2 regions of the Nitratireductor sp. OM-1 genome follow, and region 1 is predicted to be linked to the other one. Evidence: riboswitches for the same ligand, from Rfam matches in the RefSeq annotation. Region 1 holds a riboswitch; the other holds the start of a gene.
The links. Region 1 has a riboswitch for cobalamin ahead of cobW (cobalamin biosynthesis protein CobW). Riboswitches for the same ligand answer to the same signal wherever they lie in the genome.
Positions count from the first base shown of each region.

Region 2: it holds a riboswitch for cobalamin, as region 1 does, so the genes downstream of both, DEJ54_RS00235 (ABC transporter substrate-binding protein) here and cobW (cobalamin biosynthesis protein CobW) in region 1, are expected to answer to the same signal.

Region 1 covers NZ_CP029209.1:771,837-776,244, reverse strand. The annotation lists gene cobO (cob(I)yrinic acid a,c-diamide adenosyltransferase) at 1-328, opposite strand, end outside; gene cobU (bifunctional adenosylcobinamide kinase/adenosylcobinamide-phosphate guanylyltransferase) at 330-866, opposite strand; gene DEJ54_RS22705 (HupE/UreJ family protein) at 883-1,503, opposite strand; cobalamin riboswitch at 1,538-1,738, opposite strand; cobalamin riboswitch at 1,857-2,060, shown strand; gene cobW (cobalamin biosynthesis protein CobW) at 2,236-3,273, shown strand; gene cobN (cobaltochelatase subunit CobN) at 3,278-4,408, shown strand, end outside.
Region 2 covers NZ_CP029208.1:47,987-52,394, reverse strand. The annotation lists cobalamin riboswitch at 88-288, opposite strand; cobalamin riboswitch at 462-663, shown strand; gene DEJ54_RS00240 ((2Fe-2S) ferredoxin domain-containing protein) at 761-1,552, shown strand; cobalamin riboswitch at 1,600-1,792, shown strand; gene DEJ54_RS00235 (ABC transporter substrate-binding protein) at 1,923-2,957, shown strand; gene DEJ54_RS00230 (iron ABC transporter permease) at 2,985-4,106, shown strand; gene DEJ54_RS00225 (ABC transporter ATP-binding protein) at 4,103-4,408, shown strand, end outside.

The sequences.
Region 1 (4,408 bases):
TGTCGCGCTCGAGATCCTGTGTTTCCCAAGTGAAGCCCTCGCCCATCGTGTGCCAGGAGACCTGATCGCCAAAGGCGGCGAAGGCATCCTTCTCACCGCAATGCCATGCGCCCTTGATGAACTGCACGACACCGACGCGGCGGCCATGGCCGAGCATGCGCAGCGCAAGACCGAAGGCAGCGGTGGACTTGCCTTTGCCCGGCCCCGTATTGACGATCAGAAGCCCCTTCTCGACCGTCTTGTCGCGCACCTCGGCATCCTGAACGGCCTTGCGTTTGGCCATCTTTGCCTTGTGGCGCTCGGCTTCGTTTGCGTCGATCTCTCGCATGTCACTTCACTTTCATGGGCAGGCCGGCAACCACCAGCGTGACGCTGTCGGCAACGGCGGCGACTTTCTGGTTCAGGAACCCCGCCTCATCGCGAAAACGGCGTCCGAGCGGGGTTTCTGGCACGATGCCGAAGCCGACCTCATTGGAAACGAGAACTGTGGTTCCCTCTCTTGCGGCAAGAGCTGCAAGCAGTCGCTCGGCGGCAGGTTTTAGCGCATGGTCGTTGAGCATGAGATTGCTGAGCCACAGGGTGAGGCAATCGACCAGAACCGTTTCGCGGGCCGGCAGGGTTTGAAGCACGCCCGGCAGGTCGAGCGGGGCGTCGTGCGTCTGCCACGCCCCCGCTACTTCCCCCGGCCCCGCCACTGCCCCTTTGCGCCGCGCGCGGTGAATGGCGATGCGCTCGCGCATTTCGTCATCGAAGGCCTGGGCCGTGGCGATGTAGTGCCAGGGTGCGGGCGCGGCTTCGATCAGCGTTTCGGCATGGCGGCTCTTGCCGGAGCGCGCGCCGCCCAGAACGAAATGAAGTGAACGCATCGTCAGATCCGCCGGCTCAGCCGACAAGTTGTCCGGCAAGGAAGGTTATGCCGACACCGACAATGGCGGCGCCAGCAAGCCGGGGCTGCATGGCCTCAACCGCCCAGCCGCGCGAGCGGACGAGAAAATAGACGCCAAGCGCGATGGCGCTCTGGATTGCGGCAAGGCCTGCGAGATAGGCGATGAGCGGCGTCTGTTCGCTGCCGACAATGGCTTCGCCGAAGGCATAGCCATGGAACACGCCGACCACCAGGAACAGGGCGAAGACGAGCATGTGGCTTTCCACGGCCCGACCGCGCGCCAGAAGCCAACCGCCAGCAAGAACGCTTGCCGCGATGACGATTTCGGCTGCCGGAAGATCGAGCAGCATCAGGTGCAGGCCAACACCGACAAGCGAGCCGGCAACAAAGAGAAGCGGCGCAAAAAGGCTCATGCCGGCGACGGCGGCAAACAGGCCGGCAGCGACGATGAAGGCCAGATGATCGAGCCCGATCACAGGATGGGCGAGCCCTGAAACCAGCCCTTCGTAAAGGGTCGTGGGCGTCTGCCCGTCCATGGCGTGATGGGCCTGGGCGCTGGTTGCGAAGAGCGATGCAAAAGCGAATGCGGAAAAAGTGCGCAGGAAACGCGTGTTCATGTCCGGTCCTTTCCCCTCCACCCGAGGGTTACGGTGCTTCTTTCAGGCCGTCGGCAGGTTTCCTGGCTCACGGGTCGATGCGCTTTCCAGCCTTCCCAAGGCGTCATGCCTCAGTGGCGATCAGGAAAACGCTCTCCGCTTACAGTTGCGGGGGCAGCCGTGGTTTTGGCGCTTTTGCGCCGCACCACGTTCCCTCTGGGTCCGCTTCAGCGGAACCGACAGCGGGCGGAGCATACAAGAATCGCCACGCCCCGCAAACGCTTTGTTGCCCGCATTGACAGACGTGGCGGGCGAGCCGTAAATGCGCAGCAGACGGTCCTTCTCCCGCAATGGAGAGGGCTTGGATCAGTACCTGTCAATATGACCGCAATGGTCGGCCTGATTGGTAGGTCTTGATCCTTAGAGGGAATGCGGTGCGGGCCTTGCCCAATGCCGCAGCTGTCCCCGCAACTGTAAGCGGAGAGCGCACCTGACACGCCACTGGGGTTTGCCCTGGGAAGGCTGGAGAGCGCATCGACCCGTGAGCCAGGAAACCTGCCGTCTGCGAATGAAATCCTGACCGCCTGGCGGGTGTCCCGGGCAAGGAGTGTGCATTGTGACTGCTGACAGCGCCGCTGCGCGCCTTCTCCCGACCATTCATGGTGTCTCTGCCAGTACGCGGCCGCAAAAGGCCCGTGCGCCCCTCACCCGCGTCTTATCGTTCTCCACACTCCATCACCTGAAGGATATCCCATGACCACGAGTTTCGACCGGGTTCCCTGCACCGTCGTGACCGGCTTTCTCGGCGCCGGCAAGACGACGCTGATCCGCAATGTTCTGGAAGGCGCGCATGGCAAGCGGCTGGCGATCATCGTCAACGAGTTCGGCGATGCCGGCATCGATGGCGAGGTGCTGAAGAGCTGCGGGCTGGACAATTGCCCCGAGGAAAACGTTCTCGAACTGGCCAATGGCTGCATCTGCTGCACGGTTGCCGATGATTTCGTGCCGGCGCTCGACCAGATCCTCGCACGTGAGCCGAAGGTCGATCACATCCTGATCGAGACGTCCGGTCTGGCGCTGCCAAAGCCGCTGGTGCAGGCCTTTCAGTGGCCGGCAATCAAGAACCGCGTGACGGTCGATGGCGTTATTGCCGTGGTGGACGGGCCGGCGCTTGCCGACGGCCAGGTGGCTGCTGACTTGGACGCGCTGGATGCACAGCGCGCAGCCGACGATTCGCTCGACCATGATGATCCGATCGAAGAAGTGTTCGACGACCAGGTGGCCTGCGCTGACCTGATCGTTCTGTCGAAGAACGATCTTCTGGATGAGGAGGCCGCCGGGCGCGCCCGCGCGCGGATTGCGGGGCATCTGTCGCGCAATGTGCAGATCGTGCCGAGCGCGCATGGCAAGGTGGACCCTGCCCTGCTGCTGGGTCTCGGGCTTGCCGTCGAGGACGACATCGAGAACCGCAAGACGCATCACGACGATGCGCATGACCATGAGCATGACGATTTCGACACATTCGTTGTCGACCTGCCGCCGGTGCTCAGGCCGGAAGATCTGGAAGCGCGGGTCAATGCGGCGGTGGAAACCGGCGAGGTTCTGCGCCTCAAGGGCTTTGCGCATGTGAAGGGCAAGCCCATGCGTCTGCAGGTGCAGGCGGTCGGCCCGCGCGTCTCGCACCACTATGACCGCCCGTGGAAGGCCGGCGAAGCCGCCGAGACACGGCTCGTGGTGATCGGCCTCAAGGGCATCGACCGCGCGCGTATCGAAAGCCTTCTCTCGGCCTGATCCGATGCACATCCTCGCCACCACCAGTGCCTCACTCGACGATCTGATCGAGCCTGTCGATCTGCAGCAGTCGCCGGCGGACATGGTGGCGCTGTCGTTCACCGACAGCGATCTGGCGGGGATTGCCTCTGCATGGCAGGTGCAGCGTGAGGCCCTGCCCGCGCTGCGTCTTGCCGCGCTGCGCGACCTGAGACACCCCATGTCGGTCGATCTGTGGATCGACAACACGGCAGCGCATGCCCGCGTCATTCTGGTGCGGGTGCTGGGCGGCTATGAGTGGTGGCGCTATGGCTGCGACCGGCTTTCAGCACTGGCCCGGCAAAAGGGCATCGCGCTGGCGCTGCTTCCCGGCGAATGCCATCAGGACGACCCGCGCCTGGCCGAGCGCTCCACCGTTTCGCCGGAAGCGCGCGCGGCGCTGCTCGCCTGCTTCCGCGAAGGCGGACCGGACAATATGCGCGCGCTGACCATGCAACTGGCGCGCCTTGCGGGGCGGGACATCGAAGCGCCGGAGGCGGAATCGGTGGCCAAGGCCGGCTTCTATGCACCGGGCCATGGCATTGTTGAGCCATCCTTCTTCCCGGCCGGTGCGAATGCCGACAGGCCTGTCGTACCGGTCCTCTTTTATCGCTCCATGCTGCTGGCAAGCGATGTTGCGCCCATCGACGCGCTGGTGGAGGCGCTTGAGGAACAGGGGCTGTGTGCGGTTCCCGTTTTCGTTTCCAGCCTGCGTGACCCGGTTGCCGCCGATCTCGTGCGCAACGCCGTGGAGGCGTTGAAGCCGCAGGCGCTCATCACCGCGACGGCCTTTTCGAGCGGCGCGGAACCCGGCGAAAAAACGCTGTTCGACCGCTTTGGCGTGCCGGTTTTTCAGGTGGTCACCGCCACCACGCGGCGCGAAGCGTGGCAGGAAGGGCAGCGCGGTCTCGCGCCTGCGGACCTCGCCATGCATGTGGTGCTGCCGGAACTCGATGGCCGGCTGATGGCTGGCGCCATTTCCTTCAAGGATGAGGCGGCGCTGGATGAAGGGCTTTCCTTCGGCGTTCAGCGCAACCGACCGGAACCGGCGCGCATAAGGCAGGTTGCGGCAAGGATCGCCGCCTTTCTGAAGCTCGGTGGCACTCCGGTGGCTGAA
Region 2 (4,408 bases), on a different replicon from region 1:
CACCCGATGCTGTTTGGGGCAGGGGGGGGCGTACGCAGACCGCGGCCTGAACGGCCGCCGCATGACGAACACCGGACACCCCGCCCGTTGACGTTGTTTCGTCATGGCAGGTCTCCTGGCTCACGGGTCTCGGCCTTGATCCGTCTTCCCGGACGTCTGTCCAGTGACTTGAATGGATTTCGGCTCGCCGCTGACAGTTGCGGGGGCAGCGCCGGATTTGAACCGGCTTCCCTCTTAGCCCGAATCCGCCTGAAGGCAGGTTCGAGAACCACGACGCGCCCAGATTCCTCGCGATGCGGCGGAAAGTCAAGAATGATATAAAGAAATGTTTATGTCTTTACGTCTTGTCTGAGAGGTGATGTGCCTCTCTATTTTAGTTGTCGGGAAATTCTGTTCCGGAGTTGGTCCGCGTGCGCGTGCGGGTCGGCGGGCAGAAGGTTGACAGGCGCGGGTCTGCGTATACTTTTCGAAGCGGTCAAGGTTCCGTCGGCAGACCTGTCTCGGTCGGCGGCTAAGAGGGAATCCGGTTCAAATCCGGAGCTGACCCGCAACTGTGAGCGACGAGCTGCTTTGCCGATCATGTCACTGGCGTTATGCCGGGAAGACGGGTGAAGCTGTGATGAGCCGCAAGCCAGGAGACCTGCCTGATCGTGTGAAGTTCCGTGGTCGGGATATGCCACAGGAGCGCGTGCTTCGGAATATCCGGTTCCGACGCGCGATCTCCCTGCCGTTCCCGGTCGCATCAGCTCGAGGAATGGCAGTGGATACGAGTGCATTATTGAACGAAGGGCAGGGAAGCCGCGCGATCCTGCTTCTTGCAAAGTCGGCTTTTGCTGCTGCACCTCATGGCGAGATGGCGCGCCTCGCTGAAATGGCCGCAGGTTTTGAAGGTGTGACGGCGGTGCAGTACTGCTTCTCCGAACAGGGGACGCCGTCCTTGCGGTCCGCACTTCTGGAGCTGCGGGCAGAACATCATTCTGAGATCGTGATTGTCCCGCTCCTGCTTCCGATGGAGCCGAGCTTCCGGAACTGGCTGTCGAAATCGCTCCGGCGCTGGCAAGCCGAAACATCCGGCGGCTGGCCCCCCATCCGCATAGCATCCGACATTGCCCGCAGCGCACATTTTGAACGGCTTCTTGGCGGTCTCATCGGCGATATTGCTCAGGAGCCGGCCGTTCCTCCCGCTGAAACTCCGGTACGGGAAGGCTCTCTGGTGCCGGCGCAGAAAAGACGGGTTCTGGTGTGTGAGGGCGGGGCGTGCAACGCCGCCGGGGCGGACGTTCTGTGGTGTCATTTGCGCAACCGGCAGAAGGAACTGAACCTGCGCAACACGGGGGATGGCACCATGACTGCGAAAGCAACCTGTCTCGGCCCCTGCAATCTCGCGCCGGTTCTTCAGGTATTTCCCGAAGGCGCCTATTACGGTGGCGTGAATGAGGATGCGATAGACCGCATCATTGAAGAGCACCTGCTTGGGGGACGCGTTGTCGCCGATTTCGCCTATGAGCCGACCGGTCGCAAACAGCGGCTTCGCGGGACTTTAAACAGGTAATGGTAGCGGCGGGGAGGAAAACGGTTGGCCTTGCAGGTCCGATCAGGTTAACGATTGCGCGCCACGGTTCCGCAACGTCGGATGAAACGGGAACGCAGGACGGGTTCGTCCCAGTCTGCGGCTGCCCTCGCAACTGTAGGCGGCGAGTTCGGTATCGATCCACTGGTCAGTCGGCCGGGAAGGGATATTCGAACGCTTGAGCCGCGAGCCAGGAGACCGGCCTTGGCGCAAACGCAATTGTCGGCGAGGTGTCCGGCAAGAGGGTAGCGTAGACCGGTCTCGCGGGGTGCAAGGACGCCCTGCGGCGCATTCGGTCGATGCGGGCGCTCTTTCACGCACCTCCCGGCGCCCCGTGTCGATCGAGGTGATCATGTTGTTCAAGTCCGTTCTCGGCGCTGCCATTGTCGCGCTGTCACTCTCCCAATCCGCTTTCGCAGAAACCATTACCGATGATGTCGGGCGTCAGGTCGATGTCGACCTGCCCGTCAAGCGCGCTGTGATCTTCAACCGCTATTCGGTTGAATTCGCGCGCGCCATCGGCGCCATCGAGCAGGTGGTTGGCACCGGCGCCAGCACCTATCGCGATCCTGCCTACTGGCCGGAATTCGGCCCCGACGACGTGGTGGGCCAGGGGCAGAGCGAGCCCAATTACGAGGCCATCATCGCCAAGAAGCCGGATCTCGTCATTCTGCCGCGCAACGGCGTTTACGAGGAGGCGGCGCGCCAGCTTGAGCCATTCGGAATTCCGGTTCTGGTCGTAACCTCCTGGGATACGCTCAAGCATGTCGAGAACGTCAAGCTGATGGGCAAACTCTTCGGTCGCGAAGAGCGGGCGGCCGATCTCGCTGCCTATTATGAGGATTACAAAGCGCTTCTGGCCGAGCGGCTTGAGGGCGTCGAGCCGGTGCCGGTTTATCTGGAGGAGAAGCGCCCGCTGGTGACGGTCACGCCGGGCTCTGGCTGGCACGACATGATCGAAGCCGGTGGCGGCAGGAACGTTTTTGGCGAAATCGTCATTGAGGACGAGCCGGCCGCGCGTGGCAATCCCAACGCCTTCACCATCGATCCGGAGGAACTGGTCGCGCGCGTGCCGTCGCTGATCGTGAAGCTGGAACCGGGCGCTTACACGACCATCCCCCAAGAGCAGTACAAGACGACATGGGACGGGCTGATGGCGCGTGAGGAAATCCGCGCCACGCCGGCGGCAGAGGCGAAGAACGTCCACGTCATCAACTACTACCTCGCCGGCGGCTCCTCGAAGATCACCGGCGCGCTGCAGATCGCCAAATGGGCGCATCCAGAGCTGTTCAAGGATGTCGATCCGGAAGAGGCCATGCGTCGCTGGATCGAGGACTTCCAGGGACTGCCCTATCAGCCGGGCATGACCTATCAGGGCGACTTCTGAGCAAGCTGACATGACGGGGCGGGGCCGATGACCGATACGCTTGAAACCGAAGCCGGGGGTACAGGTGCCGCCTCGGTCGAAAAAGGCAGGGGCCTTGCCGCCCGGTATCGGGAGGGCGGACGGCGACGCATTCTGCTGATCGCCCTGTCATTCGCGCTTTTGATGATTGCCGCCGCAGCGGTTTCCGTACGTGGCATCAACGATACAAGTGTCGGAACGCTTGCGCTCGTTCTCATGGAGCGGGCAAGCCTCGGCTATCTGCCGGGATCATCGGACGAACAGGCGGCGCGGGTTCTGCTTTACCTGCGCCTGCCGCGTGTGGTGATGGCGCTGGTGGCCGGCGCCGCCCTGTCCGTGTCCGGCGTTCTCATGCAGGCCATTACCCGCAATCCGCTCGTCAGTCCCTATACGATCGGCGTGTCCTCGGCTGCCGGTTTCGGGGCTTCCGTCGCCATCATGTTCGGTATCGGTCTTCAGGCGGCAGGCGTCTATTTCGTCCCCCTGTCGGCCTTTGTCTGTGCGCTTCTGTGCGCGCTCGCCGTTTTTTCGTTGAGCTGGTGGCGGGGCATGGGGGCACAGGCGATGATCCTCACCGGCATTGCGCTGATGTATCTGTTCAGCGCATTGACCGCTGCGGTCCAGTTTGTCGCCACCGAAGAGCAGCTGGCCCGTGTCGTGCACTGGACGTTTGGCAGCCTCAACGGGGTGCAGTGGGATGCGGTCGGTCTGTGCGCCGCTGTTCTCTTCGCGGTGCTCATTCCGATCCAGGCAAGGGCCTGGCAGCTCAACGCACTCACCGTCGCCGGCGATGATGTCGCGCGTTCGCTGGGCGTCGATGTGCGGCGTCTGCGCACCTTCGCCATTCTCTTTTCCGTCGTCTCCGCAGCCTCGGTCATCAGCTTTGTGGGCGTCATCGGGTTCGTTGGACTGATCGGGCCGCATCTGGCACGTATGATGATCGGCGGTGATCACCGGCTTCTGCTGCCCTTCGCAGCAATCTGCGGCGCAGCGCTTCTTCTGGCCGCCGACACGATCGGGCGGCTGGCTTTCAGCCCGACGGTCCTTCCGGTGGGCATTGTCGTTGCCTTCGTTGGTGTTCCGGTCTTTCTGCACCTGATCGTGTCGCGGCGGCGGGAGGCTTTCGCATGACCATTCTTGAAGCGCACAATCTGCGGCGGGTGCTGAACGACAACGCCGTTCTCGACGGCATATCGTTACGGGTGGGATCTGGCGAAATCGTCGGTCTGGTAGGGCCGAATGGCGCCGGCAAATCCACGCTGGTCCGCGCGATGCTCGGTCAGACGCGTCTCGAAAGCGGCCGGGTCCTGCTCGACGGGCGCGACATCGCTGGCATTTCGGCAAGGGAGCGGGCGCGGCTCGTGGCTTATGTTCCCCAGCGCACGCCGGACGGTTTTCCGGTCAGCGTTTTCGATGCCTGTCTTCTGGGGCGA